DNA from 3 places in the Bacillus sp. D48C genome. Region 3 is predicted to be linked to each of the others. Evidence: riboswitches for the same ligand, from Rfam matches in the RefSeq annotation. Region 3 holds a riboswitch; each other region holds the start of a gene.

Region 1 (3,286 bases), on a different contig from region 3:
TCCCATGAAAGCTTTTGCATGGACGATTTGCCACGGCTCTACACCTTTTTCTTCCATGATTTTCTCCGGTGTGTAATATTCGTAATTTCCAATTCCTTTACGCAGAAGCATAACTGTAACGTTCTTATCAACAAGTTGAAGTAAATCTGTATCACCAGTTAAAATATAAACTTCAGCTTCATTGCAATATTGTTTTGCAAGCGTACCGATACAATCATCGGCTTCGTAGCCTTTCATACCGATAACTGGAATGGATAATTTCGCAGTCATTTCTTGCACTAAATCAAATTGAGGAATTAATTCTTCTGGTGGCGCTGCACGATTTGCTTTATAATTCGAGAACGATTCTGTTCTAAATGTCGTACTTCCCATATCCCAGCATGTAACGATATGTGTTGGTTCGATCGCTTGCGTAGCTGTTAACAAGTGTTTCATATAACCATGAATCCCGTTCGTAGGGGTTCCATCTTGTCGTTTCATAAATTGTCCGTAGACACTTGTTGCGTAAAAAGCACGAAATAATAGTGCCATACCATCAACTAATAATACTTTTTTCATAATTCCTCTCCTATTAAAAAAATAATAACCTCACGTTATCACGTAAGGTTATATAAATAGATTACCATTCTACGTTTTTGCTCAACTTTGTCTATTATACATGGTTTTTGTATATTTAGCACCATTCACACATTAAGACATCCTACTACAACAAGTATGCAATATGCCTGAATACGTATTTTTTCCAGTAGAAACAACGACAGCCTTTGCATTTCCACTAACAATATGCGAACCTTTAAAACATACATTTTCAAGCTCAAGTGGATTATAATCTTTCATCCGTTTTAATGGAATAAATCGTTTACGTTCAAGGTGATAGCAGCTTTCAAACTTCTCTATACTCGCTTCGTTTCCCGTTAACACAGACTCATTTACTAATAAATCATCTGCATAAATAATACGTACATCAGCTGGCACAGCATCTCCAGCCGAAAGAAAAATCATATCTCCAGGTACAAGTTCTTGCACTGGTATCTCCATCATTTTCAGTTCACTATTTAGCCCTGTACTACTAGAACATTCTACTCTAGATACAGTAATCGTTTCACGTTGTAATTCATCACACACACGTTGTTTTGAAAAACCTGGGATCATGCCACCAAGCTTCATCATTACTTCTGCAAGAAGTGCTCTTTTTGAAGTTAGTTCATTTCGGCCATATACTTGAATACGTTTTTGTGCCTCTTTCATTGATAGTCCGTCTCTTGTTGTTTTAAAATATGCAAATACAGATTTTACATCTCTTGTTGCAATTTCAATTAATAAATCTTTATTTTTTTGAAGCATTGTTTGTTCTTTTATTGATTTTTTACTTAGTTTATATGACGTGTTACCCACAGTTTTGTTTGCATATAACATATTATCGTCTCCTCCTTTACAACATAGGAAGAAACGCTTTGTTTCTCAATTTATCCACTTTACTGTGAAAGTGTCTAGCGCTTTATAAACGCTACATTGTGATAAATATAGAGGGAGGAACAAATCGTTTCCTGCCTACATCATATATTTTTGATTTGAAGTATATGGGTAACGGAACCGAGTCAGAATTTGACATGCTCCTCACCTCCTCGTTTAATTTTATAGTTTATACTATGAAATTACTCATAGCTTGGTAACAAAAAAGACCCCTACCCTTAAGAGAGTAGTGGCCATTACATACACAAATAAACGATTTCTAATATAATTAGAAATCTACGGACCTCTCCCTCACCGAGTTTTAGCACTGTATAGCATAGGTACATTACCAGCTACGTTAAGAAAAACCTTAATTCGATCATTCCTGTTGACCCATTGGCGTCTCTCGACATTTTTGGGCAGTAGCATTTCTCTATACAGGAGCCTCACCTAACAGAGACTTATTTTCATTACATTGAAAATGTTACTCTTATTTAAAATAGATGTCAACCGTAGCCTACAATTTTTTCAAAAGGTATGGCAAACTAACATATATAAAGTGAAACTTTAATCAGTGGGGTTTTGTTCATCCCCCACTGATTATTAGCCCTCACCAATCGGGCTGCCCGGCAAATAGCGGAATAAAATAAAAAACTTTACGTTTAAACGTAAAGTTTTTAATAAGTTATACAGCCAGCAATTACAATCCCAATTGAAAGCGATAAAAACATAAGAAAAAGACCGACTGCTTGATTATCTTCTTCAAGACTTTTGTTTATATTAAAGCGTGGTGTAAGCCACTCAGCTAAATAAAAAACGATAATTTGAGCCAAAATCCCAACTGCTCCCCACGAAATCATATCAAGAAGTGAAATTGAATTAGCTGCTGTCGAATATAAAACAATAGCTAACCCAAGTAATCGTCCTCCAAGCACATAGCTTACCGCCTTATTCCCTTGAGCCATTAACTTAAATTCCTTAACTTTCGTTGTCACTTCCATCAAGAACAGACCAATACATAAAAGTCCGAGTGTTACTGCTAAATATGATAAAAAATTAATCATTTTTCCCCCTCCTTTTTATACCTACCGGTAAATAGTACGATTCATTTCCTGTAATCTTTTCTCCCGCGCGAATACCGATACTACTTGCTTTTCCAGCAATTAAAAAAGAACCAAACACATACGACAGTTTCTCCATCCCTTTTTCTGTTTCCAAGGATACGACTGGAAGTTCTATATACTTTTGAAATATCGGCAGTGAAGTTTTATACGTTTGATGTGCATTTTGAAGCATAATATTTTCATCCTTATCGCGAATCGTAATTGTATCTCCTTCTCTACCAAATGAAGGTTTTTGAACGAAAGAACCTTTTCCTAAAAATAAATCTGGTTCTAAATATGTAGGTAACATATATTCTTTAATCCACTGTTGTTCCTCGTTTGTATAAAAGACTTCTTCTTCTGCTAACCCCCAAATAAGACACTGAATTGATTTTGGCTGAAGTAAAAATGCTGACAAAGGATTTATTATAAAAAGCTTTCCGGCTTTTACAAGTTGCAGCAGTTCCACACCTACCAAATCTCCTGTTTCAGGATCTTGATCCTCAATTAAATCTTCTATCGGATATGTTTGACGATATAAAACATCAATCTTCGCCCCATCTTTATCAACTAGAGCACCTTTCGTAATTCTAAGTTCTGACATTGGCACTACTTTATTTTCAACATGGCATAACTGACTTAAATACATAGTCGTATTCCAATCCTCAATATGTTCATGATGTGCTGTAAAAACAACATTTGGATTGTCTAATCCCTTTGTCGCTTCCATT
Region 2 (3,286 bases), on a different contig from region 3:
CGTACCGATGTATGTAATATTTGATGTTGCGTGGCCTCGCCACAATCAAATAACCAAGTCTGTCCTCGTTCTTCTAACAATTGTAAAGCAATTGCTGAAACGTTCCTTCCTTTTGAAGGAACACCTGCACCAGTTCCTAAAAATACAAATTCCACTTTCTTTCCTCCAGCTCTAAATATACTCTATCTCTCATCTTACGGAATGTTATTTCAAATGGCAAATCGAATTTACATAACCAATCATCTAGACAACTATATAACACGAACGTTATACTTAAAAAATTTACCAATCGTTCGTGTTTTGTGGTAAAATAATTATACTACATTTTAAGGGAGCGTTTTATTATGAAAGAAGTATTTCGTTTACAAACTGATTTTTCATCTTCATTTGATCGCTGGGTAAGTTCTTTCGTGTCTGATCACCCAGCACAATTAGAATGGACAACTTTAAAGGAATTAATCCATGAATATACAACATCACATACAAATGATACGTTACCAGCATATATTTCTTCAGCTTTAACATATTACGCCCAACGCGTTTCAACTACAAACAGTTCAGAGATTGTTATTTTTGAAAACCCTACAATCTCGTAATCTATAATAAAAAAGCACTGGTTACAGTGCTTTTTTATTTATACTTATTTAACAAATGATCATATTCCGTCCAAAAGTCGGTATACATACTTCGCTCAAGCTCATTTAAAATTATCTTTTCACTTGATTTATTAAATAATTCTTTTGCTTGTAGTGCAAAAGAAACAATTTGTTTTCTATATTCATTTTCATTCAACTCTATATGAAGCCCTTCATAGTATATAGCCTTTTGATCAGTAGAAATAACTTTGACAAAGTCCTTTAAAATCACATTTTTACCTATATGGTTTATAGTCCAATGAATTGAAATTGGGCATCCTAACATTAGCATAGTGCCACATCCGTGCAAAATAACCCCCTCTTCATTTTCAATATCACAAATATATTCTTTATCTAAAGTTCGTAACAAAGCTAAAGCTGATTCACTTATTCCCCATTCCTCATCCATACCTGTCCGCGTAATAATCGTTCCATCCACATTTAAATAAAGTGAAACTTTAATCAGTGGGGGGGCACCGTCCCCACTGATTATTAGTTGAACCAATCGGGCTTTTACGGGCAGTTTGATCTCTCCCACCTAACTCCTTTGCTCTAGCCGAATTTTGAGGTGGGAGTCTTACTGCCCGTTAATGCGGGATATATTTCTCCGTGTGAACATAAATCTTCCTGCTCATTAAACAACCATTTTTGATTCTCAATATTTATAATAAAATTTTGTGGTACCCTTACAAATTCCCCTTTTATAAAAATATTTATTTTCCATATTATTCATAATCAATATCATGCATTTCATCCCACATATCTATTATAAATCCGTTTAATATTTTAAAAACACAGATAAAAAAGATATTGACACTACGATTTTACAGTGCTAACATTCAACATGTAATTGAATATGGTCTCTGTTAGGTGAGGCTCCTGTATAGAGAAACGCTGCTGCCCAAAAATGTCGAGAGACGCCAATGGGTCAACAGGAAAGGTCGGAATGAAGGCCTTTTTTAACGTAGCTGGTTTCAGTACCTATGCTATACAGTGCTAAAACTCAACGAGGGAGAGGTGCATGTATTTTGTCATACACAAAAACTGTTTTTATTTATGTCTACTAACAGTCTTTGTTGTGGACTCTTTTAACTGCGAATTCAGACCTTTACTCGTTTTGAGTAAAGGTCTTTTTACGTCTATATGCACCTTACTATGAAACAAACATAGCATATTCAGAAACTACTAAATTGTACGGAGGTGAGGAACAGTTGGCAATTGATGATTCGGCCCAGATACCCATACGTTTTACATTCATATTTCATCATGTAGGTAGGAAAGAAACTGTTCCTCACCATTTCAAATAGTTAGGTAACAGATTGTTTCCTCCTTCATGACAGAGGAGGAACTACCGATGTTTAATTTACAAAGACAAGAAACAAAGCATGCTTATGAGCAAGATAGCATGAAAACAAATAACGAATTATTAGTGGAGGTTGCAACACAAGATGTAAGCTCTGCGTTAAAACTTTTAGAAACAACACAAGATGGATTATCTAAACAAGAAGCGTCTCGTAGACTTTCTTTATATGGTCCGAACGAAATAGCTCATAATAAAATGGCGCCGTGGTACATTCAATTTCTATTGGCATTTAAAAATCCATTTATTTTCGTTTTATTAGCTCTTGGAGCACTCTCCTTTTTCACAGATGATATGCAAGGAACGATTGTCGTATCTGTAATGGTCCTACTTAGTGCAACGATTCGGTTTTCCCAAGAATTTCGTTCTCAAAAAGCTGCCGATAAGTTAAAAGCTATGGTTCGAACAACTGCGAGCGTATTTAGAATAAATGGATTTGTACATGAAACAAAAAATGTAAAGAATTTAAACCGAAATTACACAACAGAAATTCCAATTGAGGAACTTGTACCTGGCGATATTATTTCCCTTTCAGCTGGTGATATCGTTCCAGCTGATGTGCGTGTTGTATCCGCTAAAGATTTATTTGTTAATCAATCTTCTTTGACAGGGGAAGCACTTCCTGTAGAAAAATACGAACACTGCTACCATACAGAAAATAAGCATATCTTACCGAAAAACATGAAAAAAAATTACAATCCACTCGATATGGAAAACCTTTGCTTCATGGGAACAAATATTGTAAGTGGTAGCGCAAAAGCTGTTGTCATCTCAACAAGTACCGATACGTATTTCGGCTCTTTAGCAAATAAGGTAATTGGAAAGCGTGTAGAAACAAGCTTTGATAAAGGTGTAAACAAAGTAAGCTGGCTCTTAATTACATTCATGCTTATTATGGCGCCTATTGTCCTTCTCATTAATGGATTCACAAAAGGAGATTGGCAAGAAGCTTTCTTCTTCGCTATTGCCGTCGCTGTTGGTCTTACACCTGAAATGTTACCAATGATTGTAACTGCTAATTTAGCTAAAGGTGCCGTTAACATGTCTAAACAAAAAGTAATTGTAAAACAGCTAAATTCTATTCAAAACTTAGGTGCTATGAACATTCTTTGTACAGATAAAACCGGAACTTTAACAGAAGATAAAGTTGTCCTTGTTCGTCACTTAGATCCCAAGGGAAATGAATGCAATCGCGTCTTACAATTTGCCTATTTAAATAGTTTCTATCAAACTGGATTGAAAAATTTAATAGATAAAGCTGTTATTAAGCATACAGAGGAAAACAATAAAT
Region 3 (3,286 bases):
TTTTTACTGACCAATTTCCTCTAACTGCAACAAAATCACTTGTTACAAGACTTCCCGCCGTTTCAGGTTTGAAAGTCATCAATTTTTTCACGTTATGTTTTGTAATTTTATCTAGATACGCCATTAATTTAGCCTGTTTTTCCGGATGAACCGCTAGAAGTAAATCCACTAATTCATCAATCGGTTGTAAATTTAGCAACTTTTTGGCTTTATTTTCAGATAAGTGAATTAAGATATTATATTTTTCTTCTGCACTCATATATTGAAGAATTTTAGAGCTTTTTAATACAGGTATTGTATTTAGTAATATGACTTGATCTTCAATTGAAAACCGTTTTACTTCTTGCGCAACATCATACGAAGGAAGACGTAAAACCTTCTCTGCATCTAAATTTTTTGGGGTTACAAGTAATTCATTTAATAATTTCTTCATGTTAACTCCTCCTCATATTGCTAAGGGAGACTCTAGAGTTTCATGAGTGGTTTTGTTTTATTTTATCTGTCTTAGATTTTTTATTAGAGCAATAATAGTTACATTGCAATCAATTCATTAGTTAGAATTACCTCCTTTTCGAATATAGACAAGATAAAAATAAATAAAATTAAACAGAAAAACCTTTACTCAAAAAGGAGTAAAGGTTTTTTCACAATACAAATAAATGATTATTAAGACCGCCCTGCCAAAATCACAGAAGTGCCTTTCTATCAAATCGTATACCACTCCCTCGTTGAGTTTTAGCACTGTATAGCATAGGTTTTTATAACCAGCTACATTAAGAAGGGCCTTAATCCGACCGTTCCTGTTGACCCATTGGCGTCTCTCGACATTTTTGGGCAGCAGCGTTTCTCTATACAGGAGCCTCACCTAACAAAGATTATTGAATTACTTCAAAATTTAAACCAGAATTTAATATTTGTCAACTCACTTTCAATTCCATTCTTAAAAAAATCTTCTTTTATGATTAAAATCTGCTTTACTGTTTATCAAATTTATATGGTTAAACTACTTAATCAAACTATACGCTACAAGTCTAAAATATGTACTTATACGGAATTATTACATACATTTTCTCACAACATTTTTCAAAGGATCATAACGCTATAAAACATATAATTTTAGCAATACGGTTACTTGACAAGAAAAAAATATATATTTATGCTTGCTACACGAAACAAATACATAAAATTTATATTGCTGAACCTGTTAGGTGAGGCTCCTATACAAACACAGGCTATTGCCCAAAAATGTCGAAAGACGCCAATGGGTAGAACAGGAATTGTCGGGTTAAGGCTCTTCTTAAGATAGCTAAGTGATGAATTGTCATTACTTTACGTTGTATAGTGCCAAAGCTCTACTAGGGGGAAAAGCCTTATTTAGTCATGCCATTTTAAATCCCCCTAGTATGTAACTAGGGGGATTTTTGCGTAAGAAAATAGGGTGTAAGCAATAAAATCTGCCTAAACAAAATCCTATTTAGTAATTGACGAGAACAAGATTTTATTCATTAGCAAATGTAATATTATGCTTTGTTTTAAATTAGGAGGATATTAAAATGAAAAAAATATTAAAACTCGATTATCTATTGCTCCTCCCTCTATTCATAACATGTACTTTAGGTATTATCATGATGTATAGTGCGAGTTCCATTGTAGCTGTCCAGCATTACGGTTATAAAAGTAGACACTTTGTTGATTCTCAATTAACAAAGCTACTTTTAGGAACAATAGGGTTCGTAGTTTGTGCTATACTCCCATATGAAATATGGAAAAAACGAATAGTCTCAATCTTTATTATGGTTGGGGGGATTTTTTTATTAATTATGGTTTTATGGAAAGGAAAAGTGGTAAATAATGCTCAATCATGGATCTTTGGAATACAGCCAGCTGAATTTCTTAAATTAGGAACAATACTCGTAACAGCCCGTTTTTTTGCATTACGACAAGAACAAGCTAAAAATAGCTGGAGTGGTAGCGGAAAACTTTTATTTTTTTTAGCTACAATTTTTTTTCTCATCTTTAAACAACCAAATTTAGGATCAGCAATTTTAATATTAGGTATAGGTTTTAGCATATTTCTTTGCTCAGGAATAAATATAAATCTACTAATCAAAAGAACTTCCATCGGTTCTATTTTGTGGTTCCCTGTTTTATATTTTTTAATTCAATATAGTTTGTCAGAAGTTCAAAAGACACGTATTACTACGATTTTCAATCCCTTTTTTAATGAACAAGGAAATGGATACCAGCTTGTAAATTCTTTTATTGCCATTGGCTCTGGAGGAATTACTGGTCTTGGATTTGGAAATAGCATACAAAAAACAGGTTATCTTCCGGAACCACATACTGATTTTATAATGGCAATAGTTTCTGAAGAACTAGGATTTATTGGTGTATTTATTCTATTGGCTGGAGTTTTGACTATAGTACTTCGCTCTTTAAAAATTGCACAATTATGTGTAGATCCATTCGGCAGTTTTATAGCAATTGGTATAGGATGTATGATTGGTATGCAATCTGTTGTAAATTTAGGTGGTATTACGGGACTATTTCCTCTTACAGGTACTCCATTTCCATTTGTAAGTTTTGGTGGAAGTTCTTTAATGGTCAATTTAATAGCAATAGGAATATTACTTAACATTTCAATTTTCAATAAAATAAGATCCCATCCTAGAAATATTTAACTTATAAAGTAAGCAAACAGTTTTAAGTTTATCTTCCCTTTTTATTTAGCTAGGTGTTTTAAAACATGCAAAGGCATATGTCGTTATAGTTCTTTAGCAAATCAAATTAGCATTTTAGTTATCCCATTAAAGGGTGCTTTAAAAAAATAATAAAAGCCTAATTTCTCCCTTATTACACTGAGAAATTAGGCTTTTATATTTAAATTTTCTTAACTTTTTAAATCCGTATTTTTTCTATTTCTATTTAGAGAGTGCTTTGAATTTTCAAGAACGTAAAGAATTTAATATGCTTTTATGCATATACAATAATGTTTGAATTTCTGTTTCCTCAAGCTGTTCTAATGCTAATGACATTGCTTTATAGGAAGTAGAATTTTCAATAGATTTTTGTGATATTTCTTGCCCCTTCATTGTTACTTTCAATTTTATCTCTCTACGATCTTCAGATGAGGGATTTCGTTCGATTAACCCTAGATTGACTAATTCATCCACATTTACACTCACGGTACTCTTAGGTACTGAAAGTCGTTCTGAAATACTTTTAAGGGTAATATTAGGAATTCCATAAATTGTGTTTAAGATCCCCATTTGTTGTACTGTTAATC

The links. A riboswitch is a leader RNA that binds a small molecule or an ion and turns the genes downstream of it on or off. The one in region 3 is predicted to bind magnesium.
Region 1: it holds a riboswitch for magnesium, as region 3 does, so the genes downstream of both, ACLBXA_RS26530 (P-type ATPase) here and ACLBXA_RS21850 (FtsW/RodA/SpoVE family cell cycle protein) in region 3, are expected to answer to the same signal.
Region 2: it holds a riboswitch for magnesium, as region 3 does, so the genes downstream of both, mgtA (magnesium-translocating P-type ATPase) here and ACLBXA_RS21850 (FtsW/RodA/SpoVE family cell cycle protein) in region 3, are expected to answer to the same signal.

Annotation. Positions count from the first base shown of each region.
Region 1 covers NZ_JBKFAQ010000016.1:81,220-84,505, forward strand. The annotation lists gene ACLBXA_RS26525 (5'-3' exonuclease) at 1-558, opposite strand, end outside; gene ACLBXA_RS26530 (P-type ATPase) at 691-1,416, opposite strand; M-box (ykoK) riboswitch at 1,752-1,917, opposite strand; gene ACLBXA_RS26535 (DUF350 domain-containing protein) at 2,130-2,516, opposite strand; gene ACLBXA_RS26540 (glutathionylspermidine synthase family protein) at 2,509-3,286, opposite strand, start outside.
Region 2 covers NZ_JBKFAQ010000001.1:698,124-701,409, reverse strand. The annotation lists gene rnz (ribonuclease Z) at 1-155, opposite strand, end outside; gene ACLBXA_RS03800 (DUF3932 family protein) at 345-596, shown strand; partial or broken gene ACLBXA_RS03795 (hypothetical protein) at 631-1,361, opposite strand; M-box (ykoK) riboswitch at 1,491-1,658, shown strand; gene mgtA (magnesium-translocating P-type ATPase) at 1,990-3,286, shown strand, end outside.
Region 3 covers NZ_JBKFAQ010000010.1:122,019-125,304, reverse strand. The annotation lists gene mgtE (magnesium transporter) at 1-433, opposite strand, end outside; M-box (ykoK) riboswitch at 713-880, opposite strand; M-box (ykoK) riboswitch at 1,194-1,370, shown strand; gene ACLBXA_RS21850 (FtsW/RodA/SpoVE family cell cycle protein) at 1,554-2,681, shown strand; partial or broken gene ACLBXA_RS21845 (MarR family winged helix-turn-helix transcriptional regulator) at 2,946-3,286, opposite strand, start outside.